3 regions of the Paenibacillus sonchi genome follow, and region 1 is predicted to be linked to each of the others. Evidence: riboswitches for the same ligand, from Rfam matches in the RefSeq annotation. Region 1 holds a riboswitch; each other region holds the start of a gene.
The links. A riboswitch is a leader RNA that binds a small molecule or an ion and turns the genes downstream of it on or off. The one in region 1 is predicted to bind cyclic di-GMP.
Positions count from the first base shown of each region.

Region 2: linked by a shared signal. The riboswitch ahead of JI735_RS12285 (transglutaminase-like domain-containing protein) and the one ahead of JI735_RS11470 (choice-of-anchor A family protein) in region 1 are both predicted to bind cyclic di-GMP.
Region 3: linked by a shared signal. The riboswitch ahead of JI735_RS10940 (anti-repressor SinI family protein) and the one ahead of JI735_RS11470 (choice-of-anchor A family protein) in region 1 are both predicted to bind cyclic di-GMP.

Region 1 is NZ_CP068595.1:2,496,680-2,499,957, reverse strand. It holds gene JI735_RS11470 (choice-of-anchor A family protein) at 1-1,295, opposite strand, end outside; cyclic di-GMP riboswitch class I at 1,379-1,466, opposite strand; gene JI735_RS11465 (ASCH domain-containing protein) at 2,650-3,072, opposite strand; gene JI735_RS11460 (hypothetical protein) at 3,243-3,278, opposite strand, start outside.
Region 2 is NZ_CP068595.1:2,676,985-2,680,262, reverse strand. It holds rRNA gene JI735_RS12290 (16S ribosomal RNA) at 1-479, opposite strand, end outside; gene JI735_RS12285 (transglutaminase-like domain-containing protein) at 891-1,700, opposite strand; cyclic di-GMP riboswitch class I at 1,714-1,795, opposite strand; cyclic di-GMP riboswitch class I at 1,870-1,951, opposite strand; gene JI735_RS12280 (class D sortase) at 2,072-2,728, opposite strand; gene JI735_RS36890 (GtrA family protein) at 2,781-2,951, opposite strand; gene JI735_RS36885 (GtrA family protein) at 2,939-3,184, opposite strand; gene JI735_RS12265 (glycosyltransferase family 2 protein) at 3,174-3,278, opposite strand, start outside.
Region 3 is NZ_CP068595.1:2,369,042-2,372,319, forward strand. It holds gene JI735_RS10935 (2-oxoglutarate dehydrogenase E1 component) at 1-988, opposite strand, end outside; cyclic di-GMP riboswitch class I at 1,427-1,520, shown strand; gene JI735_RS10940 (anti-repressor SinI family protein) at 1,550-1,705, shown strand; gene JI735_RS10945 (helix-turn-helix domain-containing protein) at 1,801-2,133, opposite strand; gene JI735_RS10950 (TasA family protein) at 2,389-2,997, opposite strand; partial or broken gene JI735_RS37275 (signal peptidase I) at 3,178-3,278, opposite strand, start outside.

The DNA.
Region 1 (3,278 bases):
GTCGGTGTCCGTGTTACGACTGCTGTCGGCGTCGGCGTTACGACTGCTGTTGGCGTTGGTGTTACGACTGCTGTCGGCGTCGGTGTTACGACTGCTGTCGGCGTCGGTGTTACGACTGCTGTCGGCGTTGGTGTTACGACTGCTGTCGGCGTTGGTGTTACGACTGCTGTCGGCGTCGGCGTTACGACTGCTGTTGGCGTTGGTGTTACGACTGCTGTCGGCGTCGGCGTTACGACTGCTGTTGGCGTTGGCGTTACGACTGCTGTTGGCGTCGGCGTTACGACTGCTGTCGGTGTCGCCGTTGCGCTCGGCGTTGGTGTCGCCGTCGCACTCGGCGTTGGCGTCACCGTTGCACTCGGCGTCAGTGTCGCCGTTGCGCTCGGCGTTGGCACCGCCGTTGCGCTCGGCGTCGGTGTCGCCGTTGCGCTCGGCGTCGGCGTCGGCGTTGCAGGCGGTTCGGAGCCTTCATACGGATAGTGGTGCATCTGCACATAACCGCTGAACGCTTTTGCGATCAGTGTGCCATGAAGCTCTGCATGATCATAAAAGACACTGGCATGAGGAGCCAATATCGTGCCCTCGATTGTCGTGTTCCCGATATTCACAGAAGCAGCCTCATAGAAATTGAACAGGACCTTGCGGGGTTTGCCTCCCCAGAATTGAAAATTGGGAATCTTCACAGCGCTTCCGCCCACATTAATAATGACGGTGGCATCACCTGCTATGTTGAACTGCAGCCCGTTGGCGTCAGCCAAATCAGCAGCGGCCAGATGAATGACATTATAGGCATCCGGAGCGTTAATAGTGATTTTTCCATATTCTTTTACAAAAGGCTGTGTCTGCGTCAATGCGGCCAATTCATCCGAACGCCGGGCCAAAAACTGTTCCTCGGCCGCAAAATCAATCGGCGTCCCTTGGCGGGGAGTCTCCTTGAGATCCGCCCGTATGCTGGTTATAGTGCCTCCGTATACAGCTGCTCCGTATATAGTTCCGTCTGTTAGAGTGAGATTTTTGCCGGCAACCAGCACATCCCCGCCGGGCGCATCCTTGGAAACACCGTACCCCTGCAACGTAATATTTCCTTCAGCCGCGAGCCTTCCATGAATCTGATCGTAAGATTGCGTGAAATCTCCAAAAATAAATGCGTTAAAATTGCCGGCAACACCCAGGACAGGGGTAGGGATATACGGCATATTTCCCGCAGCTTTAACATTCCATCCCCAGGTAACCGTGCTGCTCAATGCCAGTACCCCTGTCAGAATCAGAGCTGCTGCTTTCTGTGATCTTTTTTTCAATCGCCTTGCACCTCCTAGTAACTTATTCTATGATTTTGCGGAAAAACTATAACAACAAAAAGACCGCCACGAAGGGTCAGCTTCACGGCGGCCGGACGATCATAGCCCTGGTCGGGCATTAGATTCCTGACTTTGCGTCCCGTCCTTTCGGACGGTTTGCGTTTATACATGAGAAATATAGATTAAGTGAAACTTATGTAGTCTATGACATTTGTTACTTTTGAACTAATTTCAGTTTAGCCTCTTCCTTGCCCGATTGTCAATCTATTCCTTAACTATTTTTTCAAGTTACGGTTGCCTGGAACATGGATAAACCCGCTATTCATAAGGCTTTACAGCCTTCCTGTCCAGAAGGAAATCTCCCTGCAGAATGGTTTTCTCCTTTTTTACAGCATCAGATCCTGTATTTAATTGCAATTTTTAATATTAAAATCTAGTATATTCGAACTATAATTTCAAATCTTATCCAGAATCTTTATTCCTAGCTATAGCTACTCCTTAAGGAGCAAGAACGTTCCTTCGAATCAGGACCGCACAACAAAAAACCGCCCCGGAATCAACCGGCAGCAGTTCTTCATCCATCTCTATGTAATGCTATATACGCTCCCGTAACCAGACACTGCGGATATAGCGAATTGGGATTTACAGCAGCTGAACCCAGCCAATCATGGACACCCACAACGGAATACTCAAAAACAACCCGAATGCCAGCCCGCGGCGGAGACTTCCTTCATGACTCATCATAATTCTCCTTTTGAGGTGCTTTATTTTTGTTACGTTTCAATCTTTGATATTTCAATTTTAATATAAAATAATTTTTATTATTTTATTGTGAAAAATATCACATAAAATCACCTTTTTTTATAAATACCAGTGATTATTTTATCCACCCCATGCTGCGCCAGGATCAGCCAGACAAAATAAAACGGGCCTCACCATGGGAGCTGGCAAGACCCTGCAAGCTATTTATAAACACCGGGGAGTGTTTGGTACATTCAATATATATCCTTAACCTGAAAACAAGCTGATACCTGCATAAAAATTACATTAAAAGCTTCCAGTAACCCAGCGTGCCGAAAAAAACGACCAGGGCCACGGGAAGTATAATTTTCCTGCTTACCTTATCCTCAAACGAAAAATACAAACACAGCATACAAAGCCACGCAATAAGGAGACTTCCCATTTCCTATGCATACGCCCTTTCTTATACATCCTGATGATCGCGCGGGACAGTGGCAGCACCAAACATCCTATAAGAAGATTACCCGCGAGTCAGCCGGTTCATACCCAATCATGGCTTGGGCCGCTAATTATTTTTTCTTGTTCCGCCAAAAGGTTATGCAGTCCCGGCAGGTCACTGCTCCCCCTCCAGCACAGGGTACTCCCAGAAGCTCAGCCTGCCTTTCGCCGGTATGGGCCGGGCAAGCGCCGTCACATCCTCCAGCTTCCAGGCATAGCGTCCTGGCGCATAATCGCCGAAAACCAGCTCATTGCCGCCGGGCCAGCCCTCAACTGCATCCGCCTGCGTTACCTCATGGCAATCGGCCAGACGGCTTATGGCGATGATGGCTCCCCGGGGGAGATTGTCCACAGTGAAGCCATGCCGCGCCAAGGCCGACTTGAAAGGCTCCTGCCCGCAGGCAGTGGTGTCGATCCCCATTCCGGCATGAATCGCCAGTTCACCGCGATAAGCCGTTTGCCAGGAACGGGTCTCGAACTGTTTTTCCCCAAGCGCAATTAATGTGGCCCAGGGCTGCCGGATGGTCAGACATTTCATCTCCGCCTTTTCTCCTCTCTGAACAGCAAAAAACGCAGCCGCCGAACATCCGGAAAGCTGCGCCGCTTATAGTTATCGGGATGCTGGAGAAGGAGCAAAAGCCCCCGCCTGCGCAATGTGTGTGCTTTCTTCTACTGTATTGTATGACGCTATGGGATTCTGTGCAACTTTTACGAGTAACGGGATAGAATAAACTTCCAGATTAC
Region 2 (3,278 bases), 180 kb from region 1:
CCGGTAGCAGTTACTCTACCGGACGTTCTTCCCTGGCAACAGAGCTTTACGATCCGAAAACCTTCATCACTCACGCGGCGTTGCTCCGTCAGGCTTTCGCCCATTGCGGAAGATTCCCTACTGCTGCCTCCCGTAGGAGTCTGGGCCGTGTCTCAGTCCCAGTGTGGCCGTTCACCCTCTCAGGTCGGCTACGCATCGTCGCCTTGGTAGGCCGTTACCCCACCAACTAGCTAATGCGCCGCAGGCCCATCCTCTAGCAGCAGATTGCTCCGCCTTTCATCCCAAACCCATGTGGGTCAAGGAATTATCCGGTATTAGCTACCGTTTCCGGTAGTTATCCCAGTCTAGAGGGTAGGTTGCCTACGTGTTACTCACCCGTCCGCCGCTAAGTTTACCCCGAAGGATAAACTCCGCTCGACTTGCATGTATTAGGCACGCCGCCAGCGTTCGTCCTGAGCCAGGATCAAACTCTCCAATTGGTATTGAAAAGAGCGATAGCTCATTTTGAAACATCTGACGAGAATTTGCATTCTCTGATGAAATTTCTAAAGCGCGAAACACGCTATGAAAATCATCTATTTTGGATCTCACTTGCGTGAAATCCCACTCACTCGTTGTTCAGTTTTCAAAGATCAAACTCGTTGTCGGCGATGATTATGTCGTCACCAGCAACTCTTATAATATATCACGTTTGTTTGAGAAATGCAAGTTTTTTTCGAACAATCTATTCAACTGTTCTTCTTTTACTCTGCAGCGCTCCAACAACGCTTATTTATAATACTCCAGAGTCATATAAAAAAGCAACCCTTTAGAAAAAGAAAGATAACCCACTTAATATTTAAGCGGGTTATCTCCAAAAGATCCGATTGTTGATTGTATATTCACTTCTCTTAATAGAATTTTGCTGCGGAGTATTTGCTTGCTACTTTAATTAATCCCGTTTCTTTGTTGTTCTTGCCCAAACCGGCATCAACTGTAGTGTCGATAGTCACCCACTTGCCGTCAAGCAAGACTTCGTTCCAGGCATGGTATGAAGTCACATAGCTGGTATTCCCCATCACCAATTTGGTAGGTATGCCTTGACTGCGGAGCATGGTTGCAAACAATGAAGCATAATCGTAGCAAATCCCCTTCTTGGTGGCCAGTGTATTGTCATTGTTGGGGATGTAGTCAGTCGTAACACTGGAAGCTAAGCTATAGTCATATTTCACATTAGAAACGATGTAGTTGTATATTGCTTTTACCTTTTGTTCATCAGTGGTCAGCCCCTGTGTGAGCTGAGCAGCCTTCAGAACTGATTTATCGGAAGAACTCCATTTCACATTCTGTACGGAGCTCAAGTATACGTCGTTCGCATCGCTCATGCTGAGGTCTACGGTTTCGGAGGACATCACTTTGTATTTATTGCCGGTAGTGTTCTCCAGAACAGAAACTTTATAAGATCCATTACCTTGCTGCAGCGGGAAGGTTTCATTAGGCTTAGAAGCATATAGGTTATATGTGTAGCTGTTGTTGTCCTTAGTAATCATGAGCTTAATACGCTTGTCCTTAGGAACTTCATAAGAAACAGCGATAACCCCTTGATTCAATTGCGATGTATTCAACCAGCCTGTGTCCGTGCTGGCAGCTTCAGCTGATCCTGTCTGAACGGAAGCGGCAACTACAAACAATGTTAACAACGTAAAAAAGAACTTCTTCATGGATAAAACCCCTTTCGGTAGCTGGCTGCCATCCATAGCGGGAAGGCCCTTTAGCTTTGCGTCCCTACCTTTCGATAGGTTTGCCGTTATCGTATAAGCTTTATCTGTTCTTACTTCTAATGCGGTTTGATAGATTCATATTTAAGAACAAACAAAAAAAGCCTCTTCATTCGGTAGCTGGCTGCCATCCATAGCGGGAAGGCCCTTTAGCTTTGCGTCCCTACCTTTCGATAGGTTTGCCGTTGTCGTGTTTAGCTTTTATAGTTATATAGTATCATATTTATATCTATATTCAAGACCCAAATCACTAGACTTCTACTATTTTTTAATTAAATTCTAATATACTACCTTTAGGCCGCGCTAATTGGGATTTAAGACAATCTGGCATGAATAATCAGGCGATGAGTCGGATTGACCAATGGATCACAGGTAATCAGAGTGAGTATTTTATCATCGTTATGTCCATTTAATACGGAAACATCCGTAGGCTCTACAATTGAAATATCATACACTACGTATTGGTAATCCTGTTCCTTTGTTTGCACGGATATGGTATCACCGACCTCAACTTCGTTGAGCCTGTTAAAAAGCCTGCCTGCTGTTCTCGATCTATGTGCTGCAATCGCAGCATTGCCAACCTGCCCGATAGCCGCGGTCTCCTTCATGTGGGCGGCAGCATGCTTCATGTTGGCTTTAGTGGCCCCTTCCAGTACGGGCAGCTTCAAATTGATTTTGTCGATCTGGATAATGCCTGTGATCTTGCCTCCCAGCTTAATTTCGGGAGCCGGCGCTTCTGTCGCTTTCGCCAGGTCACCCTCAGAGGATTCCTCGGCGAGAAGCTGGGTGACTTCAGCATATTGTTTGTGCAGATCTGACTGCGGAGATGGTGACGGCGAAATCTCACTGTACGCCTGTTCGGCTTCCTCCAGCAGCTTCTGCTGCTGCCAGTCGTTATACCATTCATTTGCTTTGGGGTACAGCATCAGCAGAATCCCGGCAAGAATAATTAAGTAAGAGAACTTGCGCATGAAATCACCTCCGAAAGTTAGTATTAAAGTCCAATCTATCTAGTGCATTTTTTCAAAATACCCACTTCCGGCTTCCGAAAAAATTGATCACTACGGTTACGACGGTAACCAGCACTTTGGCAACCAGCACCTGAATGCCGAAGCGGCCGGTCAGCAAATGCATAAGCAGCACTGATATCCCCAGCACAACCAGGTTCAGCACAATGAACCTTACCAGCTGCATCCGGTCAAAGCTATCCTTGCTCCCCGGTCCCGGTCCCGAAAAGTCACCTTCTTATTCCAAATGAAACTGTTGGCGGTACCGGCGCTGTAAGAAATGATCTGCGCCGGGGCATTCATCATCCCCAGTGAGTGCAGGAGAGTGAATATGGCAAAATCAATCAAGGTATTCAGCACACCTACGGCATTGAATTTTAAAAACTGGATGAATCCTGCATTAATCTGTCTATCTGGCATAATCATTGTCCTTCCGCACGCCCGCGTTCTCTCCGCCACTCTCTGCATCGCCGTAGCCCCTCGTCTCACGCACGATATACAGCGGTCTATCCTT
Region 3 (3,278 bases), 130 kb from region 1:
GGTTGACGAATTCCAGATGGCTCGGGTTGTTCGCCAGTGTAATGCGGGTGCGGACAGTCTCGCCTTCGCGCACGGCACGGTCTGCGCCCAGATGGTATTTCACGTCACCCGTCCAGCCGTAGTTAATGCCCATGGAGCCTTCGGAAGGGAACAGCTCCTTGTTGGGAGAATGATGAAATTCCGAGAAAATAATATCGTAGGGCTTTCCGAGAATATGAGCCAGCACATTCAGGCGTCCGCGGTGGGCCATACCCATCAGGATATGTTCCGCACCATCATGTGCGGCGGCACGGACAATCTCGTCCAGCATAGGCACCAGCGCATCATTGCCTTCCAGGCTGAAGCGTTTTTGGCCGACAAAGGTTTTATGCAGGAAGGTCTCGAACTGCTCTACCTGGATCAGGCGGTTCAGCAGCTCCTTGCGCTCGGCATTATTCAGAGGGGCCGGAGAGCTTGTGGACTCTGCCTGGCTGTTCAGCCAGCGCAGCTCCTGTTCGTCGTGCACATGCCCGAATTCGTAGGCGATAGTCTGCGTATAAGCCCGGAGCATCCGGTGAACCGCGTCCCAGGCGGTATGAACATCCGCCGGCGCATTCTCCCAGATCAGCGAGGCGGGCATAGCGATCAGGTCCTCGCGGGTGAGATCATAGGTTTCATAATCCAGCCATTTCGCCATAGGGTTATTCCCCTGCTCAAGCGGATCAATATTGGCGGCCATATGGCCATATATACGAATATTGGCGATTAGCTTGGAAGCTCTTACGGCCTTTCTCAGCCACTCGGTGCCTCCCGAAAGAGCCGGCTGCGGGGCCGGTACGGCATCCGGAGCAAGCGGAGGAGGGCCGGAAACAGTAAATAGATCACGGTAATGATGTTCTACTGAAGAGGGATCTTTAACGAATTGCTCATATTTCTCTTGAATATAGCCCAGATTGGGGCCGTGATACTTACTCCAAATGGATTCGTTATAGGGCTCTTTAACTGCCATGAATACATCCTCCTAACGGATGAACTCCACGTGGCCGCATGTGGCTTGAGCGCCCAGTGGAGCTGCGATGTTTACGGTTTCATTTCACATCTTATTGTGCTACTTTCAAGACGTGTAATCAATTCATACTTTCGGGGAATCCGTTCGCAAAACGGCATGATTCAGTCCGGAAATGATGAAGAACGGATATTGGTTGCAGAATCAGGATTTGCAGCCGGTTCAACCAGTAACAATGACCTATGTATAAACCGGAAATGTTCATCAACAGCTCCTTAAGACATATTTTTTGGACAAAGGTTAGCAAAAAAAGCTATTCTTTTGCACTACTTAGCATAAAAAATTTTCCAAATAACGACACACTTTTCGTGTAAGATCTTGTATAATGTTATTGCGGATAACGGTTTCATGGTTTCTAACCAGATCCTTTCATGTAAAGGGTCCAGTAAAGGGTAAACCTGCCGAAAGGCAGGGACACAAAGTCTCGGGTCTACTGTAGAGATGCTGCAGCTACTACGACGGCCGGACTGCCTGGGGACGCATAATTTCTAGGAGGAGATATTCTTGGATAAGTCCAACCAGGGGAATGACGGAGAACTGCTGACGGGTGATCTGGATTTAGAATGGGTGTATTTGCTGATGTCGGCCAAGAAGGCAGGGATCGAGGCGGATGAAATCCGCCGGTTTTTAAACGAAAAAACAGCATTGCAGGCGATGTAGAGGCGTTTATTATGATGGAAATACATACAGAAAAGGGCACAGCAATCATAAGCTGTGCCCTTTTCTGTATCGCTGGAGCCTGCGGACGACCGCCATTATTGATCCTTCTGCTCCAGCCGCCATTTTTGGTAATCGAGAAACTCTTTGAATTCCCTCTTGCTTATACCTGAGGCCATGGCTTCCTGAACAAGCCGGAACCATTCGCCGTCCAGGGAGGATTCATCAGCATCCGAAGGTTCGCCATAGAGCAGACTGTGGATGGAAACCTGGAGCGCGTCAGCGATTTTTTCGATAAATTGGATTGAGGGGTTGGATTGGATATTTCTTTCTACATTGCTTAAGTATGATTTCGCAACATCAGCCTTGTCCGCCAGTTCGGATAAGGACCAGCCTTTTTCCAGACGGAGATGGTGGATGCGACTTCCCATATTATCCGGCACGATTACAACGCCCCTCCGTACTTTTTGTTAAAATATAAGGATTTTACGGTTAACGCCAATAATCATCCTCATATTTCTCGCCGAAACGGGTGCCGCCCGTAAGACGCAGAGCCGTTTCCACTTGTCAGTATAACAAATTTCCTTACAACGGACAAAAATCATTGGTACAAGGGAAAACAGCCTAATCTGCTTCCGGATCCGGAATCAGGATAGGCTGCTTCAGAAAATGCAGTCCGCTATGAATTAGTAATCCTTTTTGGGGCCTTGTTTGGCTTCGAAATTCCAGGTCAGCTTCAGCTTATCCTTTTGGAAATAGTTTTGTGCTTCGCCAGTATCCACGAATTCGAACTTGACCGTAAAGCTGTCGCTGCTCTGTGCTTTGATGCCGTCAGCTTCAGTGAGAATTTGATCCCATCCGGTATTGTTGACCAGATCCGGGGTTTGACCCTTCAGGGCGTCCAGTGTAGTTTCATACACCACAACTTCCGGTGAGAGAATCGTTCCTTTATCGTTGTTCTTCAGAAATTTAACCTTGATGAATTTGCTGAGATCGACACCGTTGTTGTCGCCGAGGGTATCTGTAACCTCAGTGGTGGTTTTCAGCAGAATCGAGCCGATATCTAAGGTTCCGTCATTTTTAAGCTTAAAAGTTTTGGTTACGGTGTCGCCCGGTTTCAGGTTTTGGATATCCACGATTACGGAAGGATCGGAGTTCAGATCCAGTGTGCCTGCTGCGAAGGTAGCCGTACTTGTTGCAGTATCACTAAAGTATGCGAAGGTCCCTCCGCCAATCAAGGACAAACCGAGTGCTGCCGATGCGATGCCAAGACCCAATGTTTTTTTGATACCCATATTCGAATTCCTCCTCTGATTTGTGTAGCTGTTGATAAATGAATTATTGTATCTTCCGTTTCGTAGGCGGAAGCGGACAATCTGTTCAGGACTGTATGTCAGTTCCCGGCGGCGTTTGGGGGAGCGCGGTGTTTTTTTCTCAAGGGCGGTCAGCGCCTTCCAAGAGCTGTAGAGTGCATAGAGCAGGAGCAGCAGTCCGGGCACAATCATCAGGACCACACTGCCGGCTTTGGAGGCGGCAAAATTCATGGCATATCCTATATAAGGAACGGTGACACCGG